DNA from 2 places in the Bradyrhizobium sp. BLXBL-03 genome. Region 2 is predicted to be linked to the other one. Evidence: riboswitches for the same ligand, from Rfam matches in the RefSeq annotation. Region 2 holds a riboswitch; the other holds the start of a gene.
The links. Region 2 has a riboswitch for glycine ahead of ACNJX9_RS34935 (D-amino acid dehydrogenase). Riboswitches for the same ligand answer to the same signal wherever they lie in the genome.
Positions count from the first base shown of each region.

Region 1: linked by a shared signal. The riboswitch ahead of gcvT (glycine cleavage system aminomethyltransferase GcvT) and the one ahead of ACNJX9_RS34935 (D-amino acid dehydrogenase) in region 2 are both predicted to bind glycine.

Region 1 is NZ_CP182470.1:3,317,240-3,326,111, reverse strand. Features, by position in the region: gene alaS (alanine--tRNA ligase) at 1-1,624, opposite strand, end outside; glycine riboswitch at 1,948-2,037, shown strand; gene gcvT (glycine cleavage system aminomethyltransferase GcvT) at 2,184-3,332, shown strand; gene gcvH (glycine cleavage system protein GcvH) at 3,344-3,712, shown strand; gene gcvP (aminomethyl-transferring glycine dehydrogenase) at 3,890-6,754, shown strand; gene recA (recombinase RecA) at 7,083-8,171, opposite strand; gene ACNJX9_RS15735 (hypothetical protein) at 8,677-8,844, shown strand.
Region 2 is NZ_CP182470.1:7,344,439-7,353,310, forward strand. Features, by position in the region: gene ACNJX9_RS34900 (hydantoinase B/oxoprolinase family protein) at 1-51, shown strand, start outside; gene ACNJX9_RS34905 (hydantoinase/oxoprolinase N-terminal domain-containing protein) at 72-1,079, shown strand; gene ACNJX9_RS34910 (beta-eliminating lyase-related protein) at 991-1,230, opposite strand; partial or broken gene ACNJX9_RS34915 (hypothetical protein) at 1,211-1,426, opposite strand; gene ACNJX9_RS34920 (hydantoinase/oxoprolinase family protein) at 1,443-2,378, opposite strand; gene ACNJX9_RS34925 (threonine aldolase family protein) at 2,524-3,219, shown strand; gene ACNJX9_RS34930 (helix-turn-helix transcriptional regulator) at 3,572-4,312, opposite strand; partial or broken gene ACNJX9_RS34935 (D-amino acid dehydrogenase) at 4,678-5,930, opposite strand; glycine riboswitch at 5,963-6,066, opposite strand; glycine riboswitch at 6,067-6,167, opposite strand; gene ACNJX9_RS34940 (NAD-dependent epimerase/dehydratase family protein) at 6,267-7,214, shown strand; gene ACNJX9_RS34945 (ABC transporter substrate-binding protein) at 8,636-8,872, opposite strand, start outside.

The DNA of each region.
Region 1 (8,872 bases), 4.0 Mb from region 2:
CGCCGCCCTCTACGGTGCCGACATGCACGAAGAAATCGCCGAGCTTCTTCTGCGTGTCGGTGACGCGGAATTTGATCCCGCCCTCGCCCGTGAGCACGCCGGTGTCGCCGACCTGGCCGCCCGATTCCGCGTAGAACGGCGTCTGGTTCAGCACGATCGCGCCCGTCTCGCCAGCCTTGAGGCTGGCAACTTCAGCGCCGTCCTTCACCAGCGCCGAGACCACGCCTTCCGCGCTCTCGGTCTCGTAGCCCAGAAATTCGGTCGCCCCGAGCTTCTCGCGCAACGGGAACCAGATCGCCTCGCTCGCCGCCTCGCCCGATCCCTTCCACGACTCGCGCGCCTTGGCCTTCTGCCGCTCCATCGCGTCGGTGAACGCGGCCTGGTCGACGCCGATGCCGCGCGACTTCAGCGCGTCCTGCGTCAGGTCGAGCGGGAAGCCATAGGTGTCGTACAGCGTGAAGGCGACGTCGCCGTCGAACATGTCGCCCTTCTTCAGGGACGCGCTCTTCTCGTCGAGAATCGCCAAGCCGCGCGAAAGAGTCTTGCGGAAGCGCGTCTCTTCCAGCCGCAGCGTTTCCTCGATCAAATTCTCCGCGCGCATCAAATCAGGATAGGCCTGGCCCATCTCGCGCACCAGCGCCCAGACCAGGCGATGCATCAGCGGCTCTTTCGCCCCGAGCAGCTGCGCATGGCGCATGGCGCGGCGCATGATCCGGCGCAGCACATACCCGCGGCCTTCATTGGAAGGCAGCACGCCATCTGCGACCAGGAAGGCCGAGGAGCGCAAATGGTCGGCGATGACGCGGAACGAGGCCGCGTTCTGCTCGGTCGGCCCGCTGCCCAGCGCCGACGACGTCGCGTCGATCAGATGGCGGAACAAATCGGTCTCGAACACGCTGTCGACGCCCTGCAGGATGCAGGCCATGCGCTCCAGGCCCATGCCGGTGTCGATCGAGGGGCGCGGCAGATTCACGCGCTCCTCCTTCGTCACCTGCTCATATTGCATGAACACCAGGTTCCAGAATTCGAGGAAGCGGTCGCCATCCTCTTCCGGCGAACCGGGAGGGCCGCCCCAGATATGGTCGCCGCGGTCGATGAAGATTTCCGAGCACGGGCCGCAGGGGCCGGTGTCGCCCATCGCCCAGAAATTGTCCGAGGTCGGGATGCGGATGATGCGGTCGTCGGAGAAGCCGGCGATCTTCTTCCACAGCCCGTGCGCCTCGTCGTCGGTGTGGTAGACGGTGACGAGCAGCTTGTCCTTCTTCAGGCCGAAATCCTTGGTGATGAGCTTCCAGGCCAGCTCGATCGCGCGCTCCTTGAAATAGTCGCCGAACGAGAAATTGCCGAGCATCTCGAAGAAGGTGAGATGGCGTGCGGTATAGCCGACATTGTCGAGGTCGTTGTGCTTGCCGCCGGCGCGCACGCATTTCTGCGACGTGGTGGCGCGCTGGTAAGGCCGCTTCTCGACGCCGGTGAAGACGTTCTTGAACTGCACCATGCCGGCATTGGTGAACATCAACGTCGGATCGTTGCGCGGCACCAATGGCGAGGACGACACGATCTCGTGGCCGTTCTCGGCAAAGAAGTTCAGAAAGGTCGACCTGATCTCGTTGACGCCGCTCATGTTCATCCAATCGGGTGTGCTGGAGCATGATCCGGAAAAGTGTGAAGCGGTTTTCCGGAAAGATCATGCTCAAACAAGGAGCTAAAGCGCGATGACTCTCGGCGCGCTTTAGGACCCGCCAATTTGCCATCCAAACCTGGCGATTTGGGCTGATATCTGCGGGCCAAAGCGCTTTTAGACAAGGCCAGCTTTCCTGTCCAGAAACTGTGCAGAGAGATCAGAGGGTTGCCGCAGTCGCGTCATCCCCCTGCAATCCCGTTGAAAGCCGATAGTCCTGCGTTGACAGGCTTGGCTGGCCTGTGGTCTTTACCCATCTATATCGTACGGCCACGTCGGGAGAGACCGGCATTGGGTGCCGGCGCCGAAGGAGCAACCGCCCCGGAAACTCTCAGGCAAAAGGACCGCGTGGCTTTGACGACATCTGGAAAGAGGCGCTGGCGGGCTTAGGACCCGGATAGCGTCCGCCGACGGGATAATACTCTCAGGCACAGCGACAGATGGGGCTTCGACTGGTTTGTCCCGGGGAATCGTCCCCGGGGAACCGCCGAGGGCCCCCGTGATGTCCGTGCGTGACGACAAAGACTCCCTGAAACGTACCCCTCTTTACGACCTGCACCTGTCCCTTGGCGGCAAGATGGTGCCGTTTGCGGGCTATGACATGCCCGTGCAGTACCCCGCGGGGGTGCTGAAAGAGCACCTCCATACCCGCAATTCCGCCGGCCTGTTCGACGTCTCCCATATGGGCCAGATCGCCCTCCGGCCAAAGTCGGGCAAGGTCGAGGACGCCGCCCGCGCGCTGGAGCGGCTGGTGCCGCAGGACATCGTGGCGATCGCACCTGGCCGCCAGCGCTACGCCCAGTTCACCAATGCGGACGGCGGCATTCTCGATGATCTCATGGTCGCCAATTTCGGCGACCATTTGTTCCTGGTGGTCAACGCCGCCTGCAAGGCCGAGGACGAGGCGCATCTGCGCGCGCATCTCTCCGACACCTGTGTCATCGATTCGCTGGCCGATCGCGCGCTGATTGCGTTGCAGGGCCCGAAGGCGGAGTCGGCGCTGACGAAATCATGTGCAGCAGCGCCGGCCATGAAGTTCATGGATGCCGGCCCGCATATTGTCGCCGGCCTCGCCTGTTTCGTCTCGCGCTCCGGCTACACCGGCGAGGACGGGTTCGAGATTTCAGTGCCTGCGGCGGATGCCGGGCGCCTCGCCAAAACGCTGCTCGAAAACCCCGATGTGATGCCGATCGGCCTTGGCGCCCGCGACAGCTTGCGGCTGGAAGCGGGGCTCTGCCTCTACGGCCACGACATCGACACTGCGACGACGCCGGTCGAAGCCGCGCTGGAATGGTCGGTGCAGAAGAGCCGCCGCAGCGGCGGCGCGCGCGCCGGCGGCTTTCCCGGCGCTGAAAAGATCCTTGCGCATTTCGATCACGGCGCATCCCGCCGCCGGGTCGGCCTGCGGCCCGAGGGCCGCGCGCCCGTGCGCGAGGGCGCACTGTTGTTTGCCGGTAGCGAAGGTGGCGAGCCGATTGGAAAGGTCACTTCGGGCGGCTTCGGCCCGAGCCTGAACGCGCCTGTTGCGATGGGCTACGTGCCCACGCGTCTGAGCGCGCTCGACACAAAGCTCTTTGCGGAAGTGCGCGGGCAACGCCTCCCGCTCGCCGTCGCCGCCATGCCCTTCGTGAAAAACACCTACAAACGCTGAGGACTAAGACAATGACCACGACGCTGTACACCTCCGACCATGAATGGCTCGCGATCGACGGCGATGTCGCCACCGTCGGCATCACCGATTACGCGCAGTCCCAGCTCGGCGACGTCGTGTTCGTCGAATTGCCCAAGGTCGGCCGCAGCCTGAAGAAGGCGGAAGCCGCCGCCGTCGTGGAATCGGTCAAGGCCGCCTCCGACGTCTACGCGCCGATCTCGGGCGAGGTGGTCGAGACCAACGACGCGCTCGCCGCCGAACCCGCGCTGGTGAACTCGGACGCGCAGACCAAGGCGTGGTTCTTCAAGATGAAGATTGCCGACAAGAGCGAACTCGGCGGCCTGATGGATGAAGCCGCCTACAAGGCACACACGGCGTGAGATGAAGCGCGATCTTTCCACATCGTCATGGCCGGGCTTGTCCCGGCCATCCACGACCTTCTCACGGCGCGAAGAACGTGGATGCCCGGGACATAGGCGAGCGAAGCGACGCCGTCCTTCGGACGGCTATGCCCGGGCATGACGGCAACGACAGATGACCTAAAGCGAGGACCCATGATGACCGCGCACCGCAAATCCAATGGCGACACCGCCAGTTTCGTCCGCCGCCACATCGGCCCCTCCGCGCGCGATGTCGCCGCAATGCTCGAGACGGTCGGCGCGAAGAGCGTCGACGCGTTGATGTCGGAAACGCTGCCGGCCGCGATCCGGCAGGCCGCCCCGCTCGATCTCGGCAAGCCGCTCAGCGAGACCGAGGCGATCGCGCATATGGCCGAGCTCGCCCGCCAGAACCAGGTCTTCACCTCGCTGATCGGCCAGGGCTATTCCGGCACGATTTTGCCCGCGGTGATCCAGCGCAACATCCTGGAGAATCCGGCCTGGTACACCGCCTACACGCCCTATCAGCCCGAGATCAGCCAGGGCCGGCTGGAGGCGCTGTTCAACTTCCAGACCATGATCTGCGACTTGACTGGCCTCGACGTCGCCAACGCCTCGCTGCTCGATGAGGCCACCGCCGCCGCCGAAGCCATGGCGCTCGCGGAGCGGCACTCGAGGGTCGAGGCGAAAGCTTTCTTCGTCGACAAGGACGTGCATCCGCAGACGCTCGCCGTGATGCGCACCCGCGCCGAGCCGCTCGGCTGGAATCTGGTCGTCGGCGATCCCCTCACCGATCTCGACAAGGCGGACGTGCTGGGTGCGCTGCTGCAATATCCGGGAACCTCGGGCGCATTGCGCGACCTCAGGCCGGCGATCGCAGCGCTGAAGGCCAAGGGCGCGCTTGCGATCGTCGCCGCCGATCTGCTGGCGCTGACGCTGATTGCTTCGCCCGGCGAATTAGGGGCCGACATCGCGATCGGTTCGGCCCAGCGCTTCGGTGTGCCGATGGGCTATGGCGGACCGCACGCGGCCTATATGGCGGTGCGCGATGCGCTGAAGCGCTCGCTGCCCGGCCGCATCGTCGGCCTCTCCGTCGACTCCCGCGGCGCCCCCGCCTATCGCCTCGCGCTGCAGACCCGCGAGCAGCACATCCGCCGCGAGAAGGCGACCTCCAACATCTGCACCGCGCAGGTGCTGCTCGCCGTGATCGCCGCGATGTATGCGGTCTATCACGGCCCCGAGGGCCTTGCGCAGATCGCGCGCAATGTGCATCGCCGCGCCGCCGTGCTCGCGGCCGGCTTGCGCAAGCTCGGCTTTGCGCCCGAGAGCGAAGCTTTCTTCGACACGTTGAGCGTCGATGCCGGCGCCAAGCGCGCCGAAATCATTGCGCGCGCGACCGCCGAGAAGATCAATCTGGGCATCGGCGATACCGCGCTTCGCATTGCGCTCGACGAGACCACGACATCAGCAACGGTCGAAGCCGTCTGGCGCGCCTTCGGCGGCACGCTGTCCTATGCCGAGATCGACGCCACCACGCGCGAAGCTCTGCCGGAAGCGCTGAAGCGCGCCACCGCGTTCCTCACCCATCCGGTGTTCCACGCGCATCGCTCGGAAACCGAGATGCTGCGCTACATGCGCAAGCTCTCAGATCGCGACCTCGCCCTCGACCGCGCGATGATCCCGCTGGGATCCTGCACCATGAAGCTGAACGCGACCACTGAGATGATGCCGTTGACCTGGCCGGAGTTCGGCTCGCTGCATCCGTTCGCCCCGCGCGAGCAGGCGGCCGGCTATCACGCGCTGTTTGCACGGCTGGAGAAGTGGCTGTGCGACATCACCGGCTATGACGCGATCTCGCTGCAGCCGAACTCCGGCGCGCAAGGCGAATATGCCGGGCTGCTGGCGATCCGCGGCTATCATGCGGCGCGCGGGGAGAGCCATCGCAAGATCTGCCTGATCCCCTCCTCCGCCCACGGCACCAACCCGGCCTCGGCCGCGATGGTCGGCATGGACGTGGTGGTTGTGTCTTGCGAGAAGAACGGCGACGTCGACGTCAATGATCTCCGTGCCAAGGCGGAGAAACACTCGAACGATCTCGCCGCTGTGATGATCACCTATCCCTCGACCCACGGCGTGTTCGAGGAGCATATCCGCGAGATCTGCGACATCGTCCATGGCCATGGCGGCCAGGTGTATCTCGACGGCGCCAACCTCAATGCGCAGGTCGGCCTTAGCAGGCCCGGCGATTACGGCGCCGATGTCAGCCACCTCAATCTGCACAAGACCTTCTGCATCCCGCATGGCGGCGGCGGCCCCGGCATGGGCCCGATCGGCGTGAAGGCGCATCTCGCGCCGTTCCTCCCGGGTCACCCGGCAACCAAGGCGGATGCTGCGGTCGGCCCGGTCTCGGCCGCGCCGTTCGGCTCGGCCTCGATCCTGACCATCTCCTACATCTACATCCTGATGATGGGCGGCGAAGGATTGAAGCGCGCCACCGAGGTCGCGATCCTCAATGCCAATTACATCGCCGCACGCCTCGATGCGCATTTCCCGGTGCTCTACAAGAACGAGAAGGGCCGCGTCGCGCATGAGTGCATCGTCGATCCCCGCCCGCTGAAGACGACCTCGGGCGTCACCGTCGACGACATCGCAAAGCGCCTGATCGATTACGGCTTCCATGCGCCGACCATGAGCTTCCCGGTGCCGGGCACGCTGATGATCGAGCCGACCGAGTCGGAATCCAAGGCCGAGCTGGATCGTTTTTGCGATGCCATGATCGCGATCCGAAAAGAGATCGCCGAGGTCGAGGCCGGCCGCTTCAAGATCGAAGCCTCGCCCTTGCGCCACGCTCCGCACACCGTGCACGACATCGCCGACGATGCGTGGGCTCGTGCCTACACCCGCAGCGAAGGCTGCTTCCCCGACGGCGTCTCGCGCACCGACAAATATTGGTGCCCGGTGGGCCGCGTCGACAACGTCTATGGCGACCGCAATCTGGTGTGCTCCTGCCCGCCGGTGAGCGACTACGCGCAAGCTGCGGAGTAAGCCACAACGGCGGTCTCGTAGGGTGGGCAAAGCGAAACCGTGCCCACCACCACCCGCCACGTTGGAAGATGGTGGGCACGGCGCAAGTGCGCCTTTGCCCACCCTACGGCACTGAATGCGCTTCTAGGGCGCCACCAGCGAACGGGTCTCTCCATCGCACCGCCACAGCCGTTCATTTGTGAGCAGCGTACCGCCCCACCAGCGCCTGATCGGGTTGTGACGGCGAAAATCTCCCGGCCGCCAACGCACAAAAGAAACGGGCACTGACGACGTCGGCAACTCAACGTCCTCAGCGCCCGCTCCTCGCGAAAACTTTTCGCTTTAAGGCTTACTCGTCCGCCGGCTCCTCGCCGTCGGCGTCGCTCTCGGGCGTGCCGGCCAAAATCTGCTCCGAGATCAAGCCGGAGTTCTGGCGGATCGCGGTCTCGATCTTGGCGGTGATGTCCGGGTTGGACTTCAGGAACGCCTTCGAGTTCTCACGGCCCTGGCCGAGGCGCTGGCTGTCATAAGAGAACCAGGCGCCGGACTTTTCGACGATACCGGCTTTGACGCCGAGATCGAGGATCTCGCCCATCTTGGAGACGCCCTCGCCGTACATGATGTCGAACTCGACCTGCTTGAAGGGGGGCGCCAGCTTGTTCTTCACCACCTTCACACGCGTCGTATTGCCGACCACTTCGTCGCGCTCCTTGATCGCGCCGATGCGGCGGATGTCGAGGCGGACCGAGGCGTAGAACTTCAGCGCGTTGCCGCCGGTCGTGGTTTCCGGCGAGCCGTACATCACACCGATCTTCATGCGGATCTGGTTGATGAAGATCACCATGGTGTTTGACTTGTTGATCGAGGCCGTCAGCTTGCGCAACGCCTGGCTCATCAACCGCGCTTGAAGACCCGGCAGCGCATCGCCCATCTCGCCTTCGAGCTCAGCCTTTGGCACCAGCGCCGCGACCGAATCGACCACCAGCACGTCCACCGCGCCCGAGCGCACCAGCGTGTCGCAGATTTCCAGCGCCTGCTCGCCGGTGTCGGGCTGGGAGATCAAGAGCTCGTCGATGTTGACCCCGAGCTTGCGGGCATAGACCGGGTCGAGCGCGTGCTCGGCGTCGATGAAGGCGCAGATGCCGCCCTTCTTCTGGGCTTCCGCCACCGTGTGCAGCGCCAGCGTGGTTTTTCCTGAGGATTCCGGCCCGTAGATCTCGACGATGCGCCCCTTGGGCAGGCCGCCGATGCCGAGCGCGATATCGAGCCCGAGCGAGCCTGACGACACTGCCTCGATGTCCATCGAACGGTCGTTCTTGCCGAGCTTCATCACCGAGCCCTTGCCGAACTGACGCTCGATCTGGGAGAGCGCGGCAGCCAGAGCTTTACTCTTGTCCATGGAAGATCCTTCGACGATACGCAGGGCAGTGGTGGACATTGGGTCGTGCTCCTTATGGCGAGGATTCGGGTGCGGGACAAACGATTGGCGCGGCGGATCGTCGATAAAAACAATGTACACTATTTGTTCTAGGTTCGCAATATGTTCTTTGCAGATTTGGCGGGGGCTGCCCGTATTAGGACAGCGCCAGATTTGGGGCTGCCCTCATCCGCCTTGGCGAATGTCGGGAATCGAAAGGGGCCACCTCGCGGTGGCCCCTTGCCGGTTGCAATAATTGTTCGGGATCAAATTCCAGCCCCGGCCCACGTATTTCTACCGAGATCGTGGAGGATGTGAAGTCCGTTAAACTGCGGTGTTCCGGCAGGGGAACGTTGGATGTCCTTATTTCCCGAAATGAGCTTTCGGCGCTCTTCTGACACATGATGTGTATCAAAGACGGAAGAGCCGTTCTGCCGTCATAATTTCGCAATGCTTCGGCACAGAACTTTTCTGTGGCCGCGGGCGTTTCCTGGAGAACGGCGCTGCCACAGTCGGGGATCGGGTCATGACGGAAGATGCGCACCACGATGCGAACAGGCGCAATCAGCTGCGCGCGGCCGCGCTCGAGGAGATGCTGAAGTTCGAGCGCAGGGAAAGCGAGTTCCGCAAGAAGGACCGCGAGGAGCGCGCCGCCGATCTGCATCTGCCCCTGGACGAGATCAAGGTGCACTAACGATAAAGGCCACGCGAAACGAGTCGCT
Region 2 (8,872 bases):
GCGACGAAAGCGGATCAACGCGACGAACTCCTCGTCGCTTTCGCAAGCTGATTTTTTACTGGGATTCATCCATGTACCGTATTGGAATCGACGTGGGCGGCACGTTCACGGACCTCGTCGCGATCGACAACACCGGACAGGTAACGATCGCAAAATCTCCTTCCACCCCCGCCGATCAGTCCTTTGGCGTTCTTAAGGGTCTGGAGAACTTGGCGAACGAGATGAATATGACGCGGGAGGCGCTTCTCCAGCAGACCGAGCAGATCGTCCATGGCACCACGGCAGCCACGAACGCCTTGCTAGAGCGACGCGGAGCAAGGGTTGGTCTTCTAACCACCCAAGGACATCGCGACGTTCTTGAGCAGCGCGAAGGCTACAAGCCTGCCCGATACGATCTCAGGTTGGCGCCCCAGCCAGCGCTTGTTCCGCGCTATCTGCGCCTTGGCGTAAGAGAGCGACTTCGATTCGATGGCTCCACTCAAATGCCTCTTGACGAAGCATCGCTGAGAGAAGACATTCGCAAACTTCAGGAGAATGGTGTCGAAGCGGTCGCGATCTGCTTCCTCCATTCTCATATCAATTCTTCGCATGAGCTGCAGGCGCGGGCTCTTGTCGAGGAGATGATGCCTGAGGCATATATCTCGGTTTCCTCTCAGATCATCAGAGAGATCAAAGAATACGAGCGTTTTTCGACAACCGTCGTAAATGCCTTCGTTGGAAAGGAGCTCAAGAAGTATCTCACCAATCTTGAACGCCTTCTCAAGGAAGCGGGTTATGCGAACGGTGTTCTGATCATGCACTCTCACGGTGGCGTGGGAACGATCGCGGATTCGATTGCACTTTCGGCTGCTTGCGTTCTGTCTGGTCCCGCCGGCGGAATCGCGGCTGCCTCCTACATCTCATCCTTGACGAACGAACAAAACCTCATTTCATTTGATATGGGAGGAACCAGGACCGACATAGCGATCATTGAGAATGGGCGAGTTCCTCTCAGCACCAATCGCGATATCGACGACACAGGCCCGCAATGGAGAGCGCGTTCGCAGCAGTGCCGGTTTGCGTCAGAAAGACTTTCGTAGGCTTGTCGAAAAGTGCCGAGACAACGTCCTCAAGCTCTGATGTCAGAGCATCCTCTGCGTAGCTTGCCGCGGAGCCTTCATTCGCTTCTGTTATCGCCGACAAAAATCGGGGGTGGATTCCCGCAACGTTATCACTGTAAAGCGACTGCATTCTTCCGCTCTTCCTTCGCCGGACCAAGTGTGGCGACTTCGACCACACCTACTGAGATGTCCAGCCATCCTAGATCGTTCACCGTGGCGCGATCGCCTTCTCGAAGTGCGACCGTCGTGGTGCGTGACTCGACCAGCGCTGGCCCCTTAACAACCGATCCGACAGTGAGATGCCTTAGCTTGTAGAGAGCGACCTCTTGCCAACCATCATTATTAGACTCGCCGTGTTATAGGAGCACTGCAGGCCGCATCCGATCGAGAAGGAGTCCGGGGGCGAACTGCGTCGAGCTTGCCGATCGCCGACACGCGAATGTTCACCAGAATGACTTCCTGTTGGAGGCTCTTATACGTGTAAACGTCCTCATGGCGCTTATGAAAGCGAGCTATAACCTCCTCAACGAAAGTCGGTGCGTCGATATTGACGCCGTCGAGAGGCACGTTGAGTTCAAAGACTTGCTCGCCGTAGCGCATGTCGACAGTTCTCTCGATTTCGATCCGACCCAGGTCAAACTGAGCGAGTTTCTCTCGGCCCTGTTGTTCAAGTTCCGCAAAGGCTTGGCGGAGTTCGATCGGGTCTGCGGAGGCAAGGCTTGTCAAATGGGACCGGCTCAGCTCGTAGCGAAGATCGGTTGCGAGCATGCCCCAAGCTGAAAGGACCGAAGCAACGCCAGGGACAATGATACGCTTCACGTCGAGCATCCGAGCGACGTCTGAAACATGAAGTCCGGCGGCACCGCCAAAGGAGAGCAGGGTGTAATTTCGGAGATCGACACCGCGGCGGACCGACATGACGCGGACACCTTCCGCCATTTGGGTGTTCACAACCCGCTGAATTCCCTGAGCCGCCTCAACGACGGAACATTCCAGCGCATCAGCAATGTGAGCTACCGCCTTCTCGGCTGCAGCCCCATCGAAGCTGGTCCGCCCGCCCAGGAAACTTTTCGGGTCGAAATAGCCGAGAACGACGTTAGCATCGGTGACAGCAGGCTTCTGTCCGCCCTTGCCGTAGGACGCAGGGCCCGGATCAGCGCCGGCGCTTTCCGGACCTACGTGCAAAATTCCGCCGATATCAACGTGGCCGATCGAACCGCCGCCTGAGCCGATGGTGTGAATATCAATGCTCGGCAGCGCCACGCGTAGGTCCCGCATGGAAACGAACGCTGTGCCATCGGCGAAGTCATGTCATGGAGGCAGAAGCGGGTGCGCCCGAGGCTTTCTCAGGCGGTGGCAAACTTAGCGCTGGTGCGGGCGGCTGGACAAACTTTCTGTTGAAGGTGTCACGACTGCTTTAAGTATGGGAATTCCTGGCGATCCGCACTCGCCAAATTTCGGCCTTGTATCACTCTCTCAGGCGACCGAGTGCGGCACAATCTATTCATTGCAAGAGCTAAAGGATATCGCCGCCATCGTCCGACGGCATGATGCGCGTCTCCATTTGGATGGGGCTCGCTTCGCAAATGCGCTTGCGGCGATGGGGGCTTCTCCGGCAGAGATCGCGGCAGAGATCGCACCTGACGCCATTTCTTTTGGCATTGCCAAGAATGGCGGGGCATTTTACGACCTTGTCGTCCTGTTCGACATCGAGAAGGCAGAAGAGTTTCGCTTCCGTCAAATGCGCTCTGGGCACCTGTTGGCAAAACATCGCTTCATCTCTGCGCAGGCATTGGCATCTCTGCGAGACGGGTTGTGGTTGGAATTGGCGACACGTGCGAATCAACAAGCAGCGGTTCTCGCCAACGCCTTACAGTCCAGAAATTTCGAGGCCGTCTTCGATGTGAAGACAAACTTGGTATTTGTGGAGATCGATTCTGAGACCGCAGATCGCCTCCAATGCCAGGACCAGATCGTCAAACTCTATAATCCAGCCGCGTTCGACCGCGAGGAAGCCGCCGCTAGCGGTGCGAAGGTTCTCCGTCTAGTCACGAGCTGGCAGACAACTGAGGACGATATTTCTCGCTGTCTAGAAGCTCTCGGACCTCAGCGCCTCTAACGCTGATCGCCCTGTCCGCAAACGCGTGGTGGCTTTGCCCCGCGACTCAGTCGACCTTGAGTTCATATCGCTGCGCCGGCCCCACGACAAACCACGCGCCGTCATCTCGATAGCCGAGAGAGGCCACGCTCGTGCTATTAGCTGAACGCATACCCACGCCCATCGAGCTGGAGCCAACCGACTGCCCCGCCCCCTAGTGGTTCCCGTAATGTCGACGGCACGTGTTATGGAGCGTCTACCAGCCACGGGCTCCTCTCAACCCAGAGAAAGCGGTAACAGACCGCAATTTTCGATTGGAATGTCGCTGCGTTGGCGGCTGCGGCCATAGTGAAAGACGTTCCAAACACAAAAATCAGGTGCGAGAGAAAAGCCTGAATAATTCCATGTGGGAGTTGATACCCAGCCGCTTATAAAGGCGCTTGCGATGCACTCGCTCGGTATGAGGTGAGATTCCCAGCACCCTTGCGGCAGATTTTGAGGAGTGTCCTTGCAGGAGCAGTTCTGCAACTTCTTGCTCCCTTTTGCTCAAGCCTAATCTGATCGCAGCGGGTGCTGGAGCTGGCTGCGCGCGTTCTCCCGCTTCGGCTCTAAAGCTCAGCTCCTTGCGCAGCAACGATTTAACAATTGGCAACACGTCACGCAAAGCCATCAATTCATTTTCTGAGAACTTTGAGCTCGGCATCTTTCTTTCGATCATAAATACTATGCCGTGGTTGCCGGCCTTCAAGAAGAACAGCCCCTCGTCAGAAACCCGCTTAGTTTCATAGTAAAGGCCAAAGTACGTCGTAGAAAAGAAGTCGTCAGGCGCCACGTCCGAAACTGTATAGAATCCTTCGTTCGCTCTTTTTGATATAACCGAACTGAAATATGGACTTAGCTTGTAGATCCCGTTCACAAATGCGCTGTACAGATCCGTCCTCTCGGTCGATCTGAACGTATCGTAGAGATAAACGGGCTGCTCATAATCGTCGAACCGGAATGCTGAGGCGCCATCAAATCGCACGACGTTGAGAAGTAAACCCTCGATTGCTCCGAACGCATTCCCATCGATAGCTAGTTCAACTGCAGTGGCGATCGCAGGAAGCTCCAGCATCGATCGTCCCTTCCATCGCTGTTATCGCTTCTCGGTGAGCTTGCCACAAATGGTGGGGAATTTGCGAGCGTCACGTTGAAAGTGATCGGCATTGAAAAAGCTCTGTTCGGCCTCAGTTGTCAGCAAGCCTACGATCACCCCAAGCAGGACCAAGGGCCGACGACGCTGTCTCAGGGAAGATACCGCCGCGAGGCCCCACACGACCGAATGTCGAATGCTGGCGCTCGGCGGTTGGCCAAGAGTCCGCCTCGGAGACCGGAAGACGCTCTCGGAACAGCGAGTGTCCAGAAAATCCGGTCAACTTCAGCCATCGAAAGGCTGGGCGCACCTTGCTCCCCAAGATAGCCGAAACATCGCGAGAGGCTCTAAGTGTTCGGACGAGCCGTTGCCAAAGCCGCGACTGCATCAGCCGTTGCAGCGGACAGCGTCCAGCCCAAGTGACCATGGCCAGTATTGTAGAAGACGCGGGGATTTCGACCACGCATGACACGAGGCATCATATCCGGCATCATCGGCCTAAGTCCTGCCCAGGGAACAACCTGGCGGGTGCTCATTTCAGGGAAGTGCTTCCGGCACCACCCAATGAGAGGCTCGATGCGCGCCGTCCGGATATCCTTGTTGATCCCGTTAAATTCGGCAGTCCCGGCGACCCGAAAGCGATCCGCGCCCAATCGGCTTGTCACGATTTTCGCCTTGTCATCGAGCAGGCTAGTCCAGGGCGCAGCCTTTCGATCCGACTCCTCGAGCAGATTTACGGTTATAGAGTAGCCTTTGACGGGATAGATATTGATACGGTCGCCGAGCTGGCGCGCGAGCGTGCGGGAATAGACCCCGGCGCATACGACGACCGTGTCAAACTCGGCTGTTAGAGTTTCGACAGCAGCCTCAGCCCCAATGGGCCGCCAAGCGATGGTGACATGCTCCGCTCCATAGCCGATGCCGGTCACTTCGGTCGAAAGCCGCATGATCACGCCCATGCGTTCGCACGCTTTCGCCAGTTCATTGGTGAATTTGTGGATGTCTCCGGTGAAGTCGCTTTCGGTATAGAAACCGCCAAAGAAATCACCTTTCAGTGCGGGCTCGATGCTTCGGATTTCGCTTGGTCCGACAGGCCGGCGTACCAAGCCTCCCTTTGCAAGCAGCACCGTAACCTTTTCTGCAGAAGCGTACTCGGTCTTGGAGTGGTAGACATGAAGGATGCCTCTGTCTTCACAGTTAAACTCAATTCCTTCATTCGCCGCCATCAATCGGAGGTGCTGGCGCGCCTCGATGGCGAGTCGCGCTGTCGTGACGGTGTTCTGCTCGTACTTTGGGATCGACGCGACGAATTCGGCCATCCACGACAGTTTGTGCCAGCTCGGTTTTGGATCCACCAGCAGCGGAGCCCCAGGGGTGAACATCCACTTCAAGCCTTTAAGGATTGTCTTCCAACTATTCCAGACTTCCGCATTTGACGCGGATAGTTGCCCACCATTGGCAAACACGACGTTTCCATCGCAGGATAGGGCTGTCGATCGAAAACCGTTACATCGCAGCCGCGTTTAGCCAGATTATATGCGGTTGTGACACCGGCAATTCCTGCGCCGATCACTGCAATGCGCTTAACTTCTGCAGACATGGGGCTCCTGCCCGCAATCAGCGGGTCAGCTAAACACCCCCTCTGTCATTGGCCTGAGAGCATCATCTCGCTCGCGGATACGAGCGAGGATTTACACCGTCGGCGCGCGGCATGCGGCCACGCTTTTCAGAGTCGACAACACGCAGCGGTCCTTTTGCCTGAGAGTTTCCGGGGTAGTTGCTCCGTCGGCGCTGACGCTTGCATATCACAAGAGCCAGTCTCTCCCGCTTTTGGTAATCCATACTTTGGGCAGTGGATTGTCAAGGCACCTGCCGCAAATGAAGTGCGCAAATCCGGTTAGATAACCCAATTGCGTCGTTTTCGGAAAGGCATACGATGATTTTTCATCGAGTTCTTCTAACAGGTGCCGCGGGCAATCTTGGCTCCATACTCCGACGCGAGCTCTCTCCGAAAGTGAAGCTGCTAAGAAGTACGGACATCGCGCCACTGAGCGGATCCTATGAGAACGAGCAGTGTGTGGTCGCGGATCTCGGCGATCCTACGGTTGCTGACGGCCTGGTGTCCGGCGTTGATGCCATCATCCATTTCGCGGGCATCGTTAAAAAGGATGTCGATTTCGCGGACGTTAATCGGGTGAGCATCATGGGGATGCACAGTCTCTATGACGCTGCCGTCCGCCATGGGGTCAAGCGGGTCGTGTTTGCTAGCTCCATTCATGTGGTGGGCTTTTACGAACAAACTGATATCATTGATGCTCACGCGCTGGTAAGGCCCGACACCTACTACGGGCTTGCCAAAGCGTTCGGCGAAAACCTCGCCCAGCTATATTGGGATCGCCACGGCCTCGAGACAGTATCGATCCGGATCGGGGCAAGTGAAGCCATAGCGTCAAATCATAGGCAGTTGAGATCGTGGCTTTCATTCGGGGACATGGTTCGCTTAGTCGAAGCTTCGCTTACCGCGCCGCGGGTCGGACATACCATCGCCTTCGGAACCTCTCGCAACGGTGCGAGCTTCTGGGATGATCGTTTGGCGCGGCACCTTGGGTACAGCCCGCAGGATAGTGCGGATGTTTTTCGTACTGAGATCTTGGCTAAAGACCACATCCCGATCTTAACGATCCGGTTGTCCGCTTCCAGGGCGGCCTGTGGGCCGTCTAGTCTTGTAGTTCGAAGATTGCAGTCTGCTGACCGAGATTTCTCAGGTCATGACCTTGGCCAACGCGGCCAGAACGACTGGCTCTATGGAGGGCACATCAAATTAAGTTGGTTGCGGCAATTCTCCGATGCTGAGCGGGACAGGCAGAGCCCCGCCGGGAAATAAACAGTCAGATTCTTCATGGCGTCGGGTCCTTCCGTCGAGTTTTACCACAGCCAGCGTCCCGCATCCTCGATCCTGCACAATTCGCTGTTGCCGTCCGGCTGACGATATATCGACACTCTTCCATTGATCAGGCGAGTGCTCATCGTCTGCAACTCGAAAAGCGCAGCTTCAGCTGTTCCGGCGAATCCATATCAAATGGCAGAATAGAATGTGCCCGGATGTGGAACGCGCCATTCCGCTCCTTGAACTCGATCTGCTGGCCGCAAGCCCGAAGGAGCTCCACGAGAAATGTCGTGATGGACGCGGCGTCGGTCCCAGATACTCCGAGGTCCCTCCTCAACTCATGGGTATATTGTATTGCGGTCACTCGCATGACCTGGCCGAGCAGGAAGTACGTCTGCTCACCGAACATCTGGAGGAGGCATTCAACGGTCGTTCTCACATTTTCCCGCGACCAGTTCCGCCTCGCCCTGAGGATGCGTGCCTCAGGCCACAGTAGCGGATCCAGGCGAGGCGCCGCTGCGGGATCGAACTCCGGTATGTGTTGGGAAGCCTCGTATCAAAATTCTTCTCCCTGGCGTAGATCTTGATCGTACTCGATAAAGTAACCCTCATCGCTGGCTTCCGCTTCCATGATGAATTTGGTACCCAGCCGAGGCGCGGGCAACCATTAGCTGGCCATTCCGGGGGTGCCAGGCGGTAAAGGTCTTCCGGCGGAGGGACCCGGGTAGCGCCATCATGGCAATTCCCGCAAAAGCCCACATCGGCGCTGTGTAGCGGATCCAAACCTTCTTCGGCGACTCTTCGATGTACTCCATCGATAGACCGCCGGGTTGCGTTAGTCAGGTGATGGTATTTGGCCGCGGCCACCGCCGGGGTCTCGTCGTCGCGGATGCCGAGCTTTCGCAGTCCTTCTTGATAATGACCAACCTGTTGCTGGCGTAAGACCCGGACGTAAAGCTCGCAAACTGCGTTCTCTCCCGTTTCCCGGTAGGTGATCGCGCAGAGGCCGGCGAAGGTGCGTCCCCAGAGCTTGTTAGCAACCTCGCAGTCGGTATGCAACTGGGCCACATCATCCATTTCCGTTCAAGCCCCTGGCTCCGGGGTAAGCCATCAAAACGGTCAGGAGAGTCGCCTCCAGGCTGATTGACAGGGTGCTGCCTAGGACACGTCGGAACAGAAGTTCGTTGACCGGCGCGATGTAGTGCTGGGTCGCAGGTGAGCAATCTAGACTGACCGTCACGTAAAAACTAGCCGCATTAGAAAACGCCCGCGAGCGGCAACGGCGCGGGAATCAAGCATGCCCGGCCTTCCAACGGTCGCATCGTAAAGGATGACATGGCCTACAATCGGGTTGATTGTTGGCGGAAGAGATTCATTCCGCCGCCGAAATCCTAATCAAGCGGTCGACTAAGCCGCCGTCAAATCAACAGCCATTGCTTGAAGCGGGTCTGCAGCTTGTCGAAATTGTCCGCCCACCATTCATCGTCGACAATGGCTGAATTCGGCCCTTTCATATCGGGGAGCCACTCGCGCGATGCCGCGCTCATCAGCGGAATGGCCTGCTGGTTGTTCGGGATGATACCCATCTCATCCATCAAAGCAGCTTGGCGATCGGGCTGCAGTGTAAAGGCGATGAATTGCATCGCCTCCGCCTT